Regions from separate parts of the Pseudonocardia kongjuensis genome, predicted to be linked through region 1. Evidence: riboswitches for the same ligand, from Rfam matches in the RefSeq annotation. Region 1 holds a riboswitch; the other holds the start of a gene.

Region 1 (4,730 bases):
GCGGCGGTGGGCGTGCCGGTCGACGACCCGGGCCCGCCGGACCGGCGGGCCTAGCCGTGCGCCTGGGCGCGCTGCTCGCGCACCTGTCGGACGCGCCGCCGTACCCGGTGGTCGGGTGGGCGCGCCGGCTCGCCGACGCCGGGTTCCGGAGCCTGTGGGCACCCGAGATCATCGGGCGCGGCCGGCTGGTCCCGGACCCGTTCGCGGCGCTGGCGGCCGCGGCGGCCGCCACCCCGGACCTTGAGCTGGGAACCGGCACGGTGCAGGTTCCGCTGCACCATCCCGCCGAGCTCGCGCACCGGATGCTCTCGCTGCAGGCGGTGTGCGGCGACCGGCTGTCGCTCGGGGTGAGCCCGGGCTCGACCCGCAGCGACTACGCCGTGCTGGGGCGCGACCACCGGGGCCGTTTCCGTGCCTTCGACGAGAACATCGTCCGGCTGCGGGCACTGCTCGCCGACGGTGGCGACGCGCAGGCCCGGCTCGCCGACCCGCCGCGCGACGGCCGCCCGCCGCTGCTGCTCGGCTCGTGGGGCGCGAACGTCGAGAAGGCGGCCCGCCACTTCGAGGGCTGGCTCGGCTCGGCGTTCCGCGTCACCCCCGACGAGCTGCTCGCCGCGCACGACCGGTTCCGGGCCGCCGGTGGCCTCCGCGCGGTCGCGTACGCGATCCCGGTGCCCGCGGGCGCCGATCTCGGGCCGATCGGCGAGCAGCTGCGCCGCTACGCCGACGCGGGCTTCGACGACGCGGTCGTGGCGATCGCGCCGGGCGGGCCGGACCCGGAGCGGGTGCGGGCACTGCTGCCCTGAGCCCGGCGGGCCGCCGCACGGCCCGCGCCCTCACCGGCGGCGGCCCGGCCGGGTCGGCGCGGCGCCGGTCCGCACCGCGCCGTCGCTGTCCGACATCGACCCGAACGTGGCCCCGCGCGCGGCGGCCAGGTGCAGCGGCTGCTCCACGTGATGACGGCCGTCCAGGGCGATCGTGCCGCGCGGCACCTCGAACCGGCCGTGGCGCATCTCGTCGGCCACCGGGGTCGGGTCGGTGGTCCGGACCTGCCGGGCCGCGGCCGCCCACACGTGGATCGCCTCGAACATCGACTCGGACAGGCTGGACAGCGGCGGCGCCCAGCGGCCGAACCGCTCGCGGTAGCGCTGCAGCAGCGTCCCGTTGCGCTCGGTCTGCAGGTGCTGGAAGTAGCCGGACACCCCGTGGATGCCCTCGGACGCCTCGAACCCGATCCGCTCCAGGGTGGCCTCGTCCATCGCCGGGCCCAGGCTGACGGTGCGCTCGCGCAGGCCCATCGCATGGCACTGGCGCTCGAACGCGGCGGCGTCCGCGCCGACGAAGGTGTCCAGCACGATGTCCGCACCGGACGCGGCGATCCGCTCGATCAGCGGGCCGAAGTCGCGGGCGCCGAGCGGGGCGTACCCCTCGCCGACCAGCACCGCGCCGTTGCCGGGCAGCACCTCCCGGGCGATCCGGTTCACCGTCCGCGGCCAGACGTAGTCGTTGCCGGCCAGGAACCAGCGCCGCCCGCCCGCCGACCGCATCACCGGGCCCGCCGCCAGCGCGATCTGGGTCCACGGCCGCTCGCCGAGCCGGATCCGCAGCCGCGACTCGCCGCCGCCCTCGTTCATGTTGGTGTGCACGACCAGCACGTCGTGGCCGGTCAGCGCCGAGGACACCGCCTGGTAGGTGGCCGACGTCGTGGTCAGGAAGATCGTCCGGCAGCCCGCGCGGGCCAGCCGCAGCGCCTCCAGCGCGCCGGTGCCGGGATCGGTCGCGTCGTCGGCGTGCAGCAGCTCGACCGGCCGCCCGCCGATCCCGCCCGCGGCGTTGACCTCGTCGACGGCGAGCACGGCGGCGTTCGCGACGGCCGAGGCGAACACGCTCCCGGAACCGGACCGGCTGGTGAGGGCGCCGATCCGGGGGCCGGTGGCGGCCCGGTCGCGCACCGGGTGCCCGCGCCGGCGCATCAGCCACTCCAGGCCCTGCTCGTCGATGTGCGCGTCGAGCCGGATCCGGGTCCCGCCGGGGGCCGCGGTGAAGCGCAGCCGGATCCGGCCGCGCCACGGCTGGTCGTGGGTGATCGTGATGCCGTGCGGCCTGCGCAGGTCGCTGATCCGGCCCAGGACGTCGACCGGCGGGCCGTCGCCGATCGGCGTCAGCAGGGTGATCGGCTCGCCGAGCGCGACCCGGTCGCAGGACGCGCCGAACAGCCAGCCCCCGCCGTCGCGGCCGAACCGGTCGAAGACCACCTCGGGTGCGACGGCGGCGAACTCCTCCACCGTGACCGCGATCGTCCCCATGCCGGTGGGTGGGTGGCCGTCAGCGGGATCCGTCGGCGCGCCGGGTCATCCGGCCGCCTCCCGGCGGGCCGGCTCCCGGTGCCCGGCCGCGCTCTCGGCGGCGGACCGGGCCTCGCCCAGCGACGACTGGAACAGGTTGCGCAGCAGCGCGATCACGTCGGCCGCGGCACCGCCGGGCTCGATCGCGTAGTAGCGGAACCTGCCGGACCGGCGCTCGCTGACCAGGCCGGCGATCCGCAGCACCCGCAGGTGGGTGGAGACCGCGGTCCGGCCGACCGTGGTGATCCGGTCCGCCAGCTCGCCCGCGCTGCACTCGTCGCTCTCGGAGAGCACCGCCAGGATCCGGCGGCGGACCGGATCGGCGAGCGCGTCGAAGGCGAGACCGGCGTCCCGGCCGCCCACGCCGAACGCGTCAGACGCGTCAGGATCCGTTGACATGGTACGGAGTCTAGCCGGAAGCGGTCCGGACCCCTTCCCTCCGGCGCGGGAATCGGTATCGTCCTGCGGACAACTGAAGACCGGGCCGTACGAGCCCGCGCGGAAGAGACCTGTCGCACGACCGGACAGGCACCGGAGGAGCAAGCACCCCGCCAAACTCTCAGGTACCCCACACCGCACGGGCCAGGCCACTCTGGAAAGCAGGCGTCGGACACGCCTCGCCGATGGTGAAAGCCGGTCGTGCACCGGTGAATCTCTCAGGCTCGGGACAGAGGGGGACCGTGTGGGCGGCACCGCCCACGCGTCTGCCCCGGGGTGAGCACCACGATGACCCAGACCGAGACCCAGACCGACACCGAGACCCGGACCGGGCCGAGCGAGCGCGAGCTGCTGCGTTCGGTGCTGCACGACACGCACGTCGCGCTCGGCGCGACCTTCACCGGCTTCGCCGGCTGGACGATGCCGGTCCGCTACGGCGGTGACCTCGCCGAGCACCACGCGGTGCGCCGCGCGGCCGGCCTGTTCGATCTCTCGCACATGGGCGAGATCCACGTCGAGGGCCCGGCCGCCGCCGCGGCGCTGGACGGCGCGCTGGTCGGCGACCTCGGCGCGCTGGCGCCCGGCCGGGCCCGCTACACGATGCTCTGCGCGCCGGACGGCGGCGTGCTCGACGACCTGGTCGTCTACCGGCTCGCCGCGGAGCACTACCTGGTCGTCGCGAACGCGTCGAACCGGCTGCTGGTGGCCGCCGAGCTGGGCGAGCGCTGCGCCGGCGACGGCGTGCGGATCACCGACCGCTCCGCGGACACCGCGCTGGTCGCCGTGCAGGGCCCGGCGTCCGCCGCGATCGTCGAGACCGCGACCGGTGCGCCGGTCGGCGACCTGCGCTACTACGCGGCCCGCCCGGCCACCCTCGCCGGGCACCAGGTGCTGCTGGCCCGCACCGGCTACACCGGCGAGGACGGCTTCGAGGTCTACGTCGGCACGGCGGGCGCGGCCGCCGTCTGGGAGCGGCTCACCGCGGCCGGGACCGGGCACGGGCTGGTGCCCTGCGGACTCGCCTGCCGCGACACGCTCCGGCTGGAGGCCGGGATGCCGCTGCACGGACACGAGCTCGGCCCCGGGCTCTCGCCGTTCGCGTCCGGCCTGGGCCGGGTCGTGAAGTTCGGCAAGGAGGCCGACTTCGTCGGCCGCGCCGCGCTCGCCCGCGAGCGGGACACCCCGCAGGCCCGGGTGCCCGCCGGGCTGCGCGGCAGCGGCCGGCGCGCACCGCGGGCCGGCCATCCGGTGCTCGACGGCGCCGGGGCCACGGTCGGCGAGGTGACCAGCGGCGTGCTGTCCCCGACCCTGGGCCATCCGATCGCGATGGCGTTCGTCGACCGGGCCGTGTCCGGGCCCGGCACCGCGCTCGTCGTCGACGTCCGCGGCCGGCCCGAGCCGGTCGAGGTGGTCGGCCTGCCCTTCTACACCCGTCCCGAGTGAGAGGATCCGACATGTCCGTCCCTGACGACCTGCGCTACACCGAGCAGCACGAGTGGGTACGGGTCGAGGGTGGCACCGCCACCGTCGGCATCACCGCACACGCCGCCGAGGCGCTCGGCGACGTCGTGTTCGTCCAGCTGCCGGCCGCGGGCGACACCGTCACCGCGGGCGAGGCCTGCGGCGAGATCGAGTCCACCAAGTCGGTGAGCGACCTGTTCGCCCCGCTCGGCGGGACCGTGACCGTGGTCAACGACGCCCTCGACGACGCGCCGGAGACCGCGGGCGAGGACCCCTACGGCCGCGGCTGGCTGTTCCGGGTCGAGCCCGGCGACGACGGCGTCCCGGAGCTGCTGACCGCCGCCGAGTACCGCTCGCTGACCGGGGAGGGTGGCGCGTGAACAGCACCTTCGGTGCGTCGCTGGCCGACGCCGATCCCGAGGTCGCGAAGGCCGTCGACGCCGAGCTGGCCCGGCAGCGCGACACCCTGGAGATGATCGCCTCGGA
Region 2 (4,730 bases), on a different contig from region 1:
ACCAGTGCGGGCCGGCACCCCGACAGCGACATCTTCCTGGACGACGTCACCGTCTCCCGCCGGCACGCCGAGTTCCGCCGGGACGCCGGCGAGTTCGTCGTGGTGGACGTCGGCAGCCTGAACGGCACCTACGTGAACCGCGAGCCGGTCGACACGGCCGTGCTCGCCAACGGTGACGAGGTCCAGATCGGCAAGTTCCGCCTGGTCTTCCTGACCGGTCCTCGCGAGGGCGACCCCCGGGGCTGATCCACCGGCGGCGGTTCAGCCGACACGCCGTGCGGAGGCGGGCGTGTGACGATCGTCGAAAGGACGCTGTCACACCCCGTCCGGAGGCGCGCATCGGGGGCCCCGCCCGTGTAGCGTCGGAACGTGTCGGTGGCGGGGGTACGAGCGACCACAGCTCCCAGGGCACGGACCAGGGCGAGCAAGGCGATCAGGGCGGCCGGGGTGGCGGGTCCACCCCGGGCGGCCGACAGGCCCGACAGGGCCGGGGAGGCGGGCTGATGAGCGAGATGCGCGTCGTGGGCGTCCGGGTCGAACTCCCGGCGAACCAGCCGATCCTGTTGCTGCGGGAGACCAACGGTGATCGCTACCTCCCGATCTGGATCGGATCGGTCGAGGCGACGGCCATCGCCCTCGAGCAGCAGGGGGTCAAGCCGGCACGGCCGTTGACCCACGATCTGCTCAAGGACGTCATCGGGGCACTGGGCCGGCGGCTGGAACAGGTCCGGGTGACCGACCTGCAGGAGGGCACCTTCTACGCCGAGCTGATCTTCGACGGCGGCGTGACGGTGTCCGCCCGGCCGAGCGACTCGATCGCGCTGGCGCTGCGGACCGGTGTCCCGGTGCACGCCGACGAGAGCGTGCTGGCCGAGGCCGGGCTCGTCATCCCCGACGAGCAGGAGGACGAGGTCGAGAAGTTCCGCGAGTTCCTCGACTCGGTGTCACCGGAGGACTTCCGCGGCGCCCAGCCCGGCTGACACCCGAACGGGTGTTCCGGACCATTCGGCGACACCGGGTGCCGCTCGGCGTGACCGGGCCGCCCGTGCTCCGTCACCTGGCGTTGTGCGGTACGGCCGTGTCGGCGAGCCGCGTTGACCACTCCGGCCGCCGGGCCTACCGTCATCAGCGTTGATGACATCCGTGCAACTCGCCTTCACCGAGAGTGATGGGACGGCGAGGACGGTCACGGTGCGGCCGACCGAGGGAGACCACGCGGTGCAGACGCCACCACCCGAGGGGCCGGGGCAGGCAGAGCTGTTCCCGGACCCGCTCGTCGGTGAGGGGCTGGACGGGGTGTCCGATCGCCTCGTCGGCTTCCGCGGCCCGACCGCGTGCCAGGTCGTCGGCATCACCTACCGGCAGCTCGACTACTGGGCCCGGACCGGGCTCGTCGTGCCGTCGATCCGCGGTGCCGCCGGATCCGGCAGCCAGCGGCTGTACTCGTTCAAGGACGTACTGGTCCTCAAGATCGTGAAGCGGCTGCTCGACGCCGGGGTCTCGCTGCAGAACATCCGGATCGCGGTCGAGCACCTGCGCCGGCGCGGGATAAGGGATCTCGCCGGGATCACTCTGTTCTCCGACGGGACCACCGTCTACGAGTGCACCTCCCCGGAGGAGGTCGTCGACCTGCTGCAGGGCGGCCAGGGAGTGTTCGGGATCGCCGTCTCGGGCGCGATGCGCGAGATCAGCGGTGTGATCAAGGACTTCCCGGTGGAACGCGCCGACGGCGGCACCGTCGACGAGTCCCCGGAGGACGAGCTGGCCCGGCGCCGGTCCCGGCGCGCGATCTCCTGAGCGGCCGGCTCACGCGACCGAGCGGAATGGGTCGTGCTCGGCGATCAGCTTCTCCAGCCGCGCCTGGTCGACCCGGTTGACGACGGTCAGGCTCTCCTGCTTGTCGCGGACGCACTTGGCGAGGGTGAACGCCGAGGTGATGGCGTACAGCACGGCGATGGCCAGGAACGCCTTCACCCAGCCGTCGACGGGCAGGTAGAAGGTCCCGACGACGACCGCGGCCAGCGAGACGCCGAAGGACAGGACCGCCTGCAGGTGGAAGGCGGCGGTGGTGGCGGGGACGGTGTTCGGAGCGCTGCTGTTCGACATGTGAGCAGCCTGGCGGGACGGTTCCGGCCCCGGTGCCGTGGAAATACTGACCGGACCGGTTATCCTCGGCCCGGTAGTCGTTGACACCGAGCGGGAGAGACCCGGTGCAGTACAGCCGGGCGCCGAAGGAGCAAATCCCTTCCCGGAACCTCTCAGGCACCAGGACCGCACGGCAGAGACGCCTCTGGAAAGCGACGGGCCACCACGGGGGGCCCGTCCGCCGACGGGGAAAGCCCGAAGCCTCGGGTGAATCTCTCAGGCGCCCGGATCGCGGGTACGGACAGAGGGGGAGGGGCGAGACAGCCCTGCCCCGCCCGAGCCGTCACCTTCGGAGGCGCCGTGAGCCCGACCCCGCAGCAGCACCGTCCCACCCTCGCCGAGCTCGAGCGTGGACTGCCGTTCGCCGACCGGCACGTCGGGCCCCGGCCCGGCGAGCTCGCCCGGATGCTCGACGCGCTGGGCGTCGACTCGCTCGAGGCGCTGGCCGACCGGGCGCTGCCCGCCGCCATCCGCGATCCCGAGCCGGTCGGCGGTTCGCTGCCGGAGCCGGTCGGTGAGGCCGAGATGCTCGCCGAGCTGCGGGCGCTGGCCGACCGCAACACGGTGAACGTCCCGATGATCGGGCTCGGCTACCACGGCACCCGGACGCCGTCGGCGATCCGGCGCAACGTGCTGGAGAACCCGGCCTGGTACACCGCGTACACGCCGTACCAGCCGGAGATCAGCCAGGGCAGGCTGGAGGCGCTGCTGGCGTTCCAGACGATGGTGTCGGACCTGACCGGGCTGCCGGTCGCCGGTGCGTCGCTGCTGGACGAGGCGACCGCCGCCGCCGAGGCGATGACGCTGCTGCGCCGGGCCGGGCGCGCGAAGTCGGCCCGGTTCGTGGTCGACGCCGACACGCTGCCGCAGACCCTGGACGTGCTCCGCACCCGGGCCGAGCCGCTCGGCATCGAGCTGGAGGTCGCCGACCTGTCCGGCGGCACCCTGCCGGACGGCGAGATGTTCGGCGTGCTGCTCAGCTACCCGGGCGCGTCCGGGCGGGTGGCCGACCCGTCGGCGCTGATCGAGCAGGCGCACGAGCGGGGCGCGCTGGTCGCGGTCGCCGCGGACCTGCTGGCGCTGACCCTGCTCACCCCGCCCGGCGAGCTGGGCGCGGACGCGGCGATCGGCTCCACCCAGCGGTTCGGTGTCCCGCTCGGCTTCGGCGGCCCGCACGCCGCCTACCTGTCGGTCGGGCAGCGGCACGCCCGCCAGCTCCCCGGCCGGCTGGTCGGGGTCTCCCGGGACGCGGACGGCAACTACGCGCTGCGGCTCGCCCTGCAGACCCGGGAGCAGCACATCCGCCGGGAGAAGGCGACCTCCAACATCTGCACCGCGCAGGTGCTGCTGGCCGTGATGGCGGCCTGCTACGCCGTGTACCACGGCCCGGAGGGGCTGCGCGCCATCGCCCGGCGGACCCACCGGATGGCGGCGGTGCTGGCCGCCGGGCTGCGCTCCGGCGGCGTCGAGATCGTGCACGACGCGTTCTTCGACACCGTGCTGGCCCGGGTGCCCGGCCGGGCGGACGCCGTCGTCGCCGCCGCGCACGACGCCGGGATCGCGCTGCGCCGGGTCTCCGGCGACGAGGTGGGCATCTCCACCTCGGAGATCACCACCGTGGCGCACCTGCGCGCGGTGTGGGAGGCGTTCGGGGCCGGCCCGCAGGACGCCGCGGCGCTGGACACCGGCACCGCCGACGCGCTGCCCGGCGCGCTGGCCCGGACCAGCGACTACCTGACCCACCCGACGTTCCACGAGCACCGGTCGGAGACCGCGCTGATGCGCTGGCTGCGCCGGCTCGCCGACGCCGACCTGGCGCTGGACCGCACGATGATCCCGCTCGGCTCGTGCACGATGAAGCTCAACGCCGCCGCCGAGATGGAGGCGGTGACCTGGCCGCAGTTCAGCGACCTGCACCCGTTCGCCCCGGAGTCCGACACCGCCGGTTCCCGGGAGCTGATCACCCAGCTGGAGACCTGGCTGGCCGACCTGACCGGCTACGCCGCGGTCTCGCTGCAGCCGAACGCGGGCAGCCAGGGCGAGTTCGCCGGGCTGCTGGCGATCGCGGCCTACCACCGCAGCCGCGGCGAGGCCGAGCGCGACGTCTGCCTGATCCCGGCGTCCGCGCACGGCACCAACGCCGCGTCGGCGATCATGGCCGGGATGCGGGTGGTGGTCGTCGGCACCGACGCCCAGGGCAACGTCGATCTCGACGACCTCCGGGCCAAGATCGACGAGCACGGGTCCCGGCTGTCCGCGCTGATGATCACCTACCCGTCCACGCACGGCGTGTACGAGGCGCAGGTGCGTGACGTGTGCGGTGCGGTGCACGACGCGGGCGGCCAGGTCTACGTCGACGGCGCCAATCTCAACGCGCTGGTCGGGGTGGCCCGGCCGGGCGCCTTCGGCGGCGACGTGTCGCACCTGAACCTGCACAAGACGTTCTGCATCCCGCACGGCGGCGGCGGGCCGGGGGTCGGCCCGGTCGCGGTGGCCGAGCACCTCGTCCCGTTCCTGCCCGGGCGCGGCGAGGTCGGCCCGGTGTCCGCGGCGCCGCACGGCTCCCCGGGCGTGCTGCCGATCTC

What was found. Region 1 has a riboswitch for glycine ahead of gcvT (glycine cleavage system aminomethyltransferase GcvT). Riboswitches for the same ligand answer to the same signal wherever they lie in the genome.
Region 2: another riboswitch for glycine. It lies ahead of gcvP (aminomethyl-transferring glycine dehydrogenase); the one in region 1 lies ahead of gcvT (glycine cleavage system aminomethyltransferase GcvT).

What each region holds. Positions count from the first base shown of each region.
Region 1 covers NZ_BAAAJK010000007.1:222,009-226,738, reverse strand. Annotated here, with positions in the region: gene ABD160_RS11335 (LLM class flavin-dependent oxidoreductase) at 57-806, shown strand; gene ABD160_RS11330 (substrate-binding protein) at 837-2,306, opposite strand; gene ABD160_RS11325 (ArsR/SmtB family transcription factor) at 2,352-2,744, opposite strand; glycine riboswitch at 2,928-3,026, shown strand; gene gcvT (glycine cleavage system aminomethyltransferase GcvT) at 3,072-4,226, shown strand; gene gcvH (glycine cleavage system protein GcvH) at 4,238-4,624, shown strand; gene ABD160_RS11310 (serine hydroxymethyltransferase) at 4,621-4,730, shown strand, end outside.
Region 2 covers NZ_BAAAJK010000001.1:358,940-363,669, reverse strand. Annotated here, with positions in the region: gene garA (glycogen accumulation regulator GarA) at 1-246, shown strand, start outside; gene ABD160_RS01705 (bifunctional nuclease family protein) at 504-980, shown strand; gene ABD160_RS01700 (MerR family transcriptional regulator) at 1,192-1,797, shown strand; gene ABD160_RS01695 (YiaA/YiaB family inner membrane protein) at 1,807-2,106, opposite strand; glycine riboswitch at 2,188-2,284, shown strand; gene gcvP (aminomethyl-transferring glycine dehydrogenase) at 2,446-4,730, shown strand, end outside.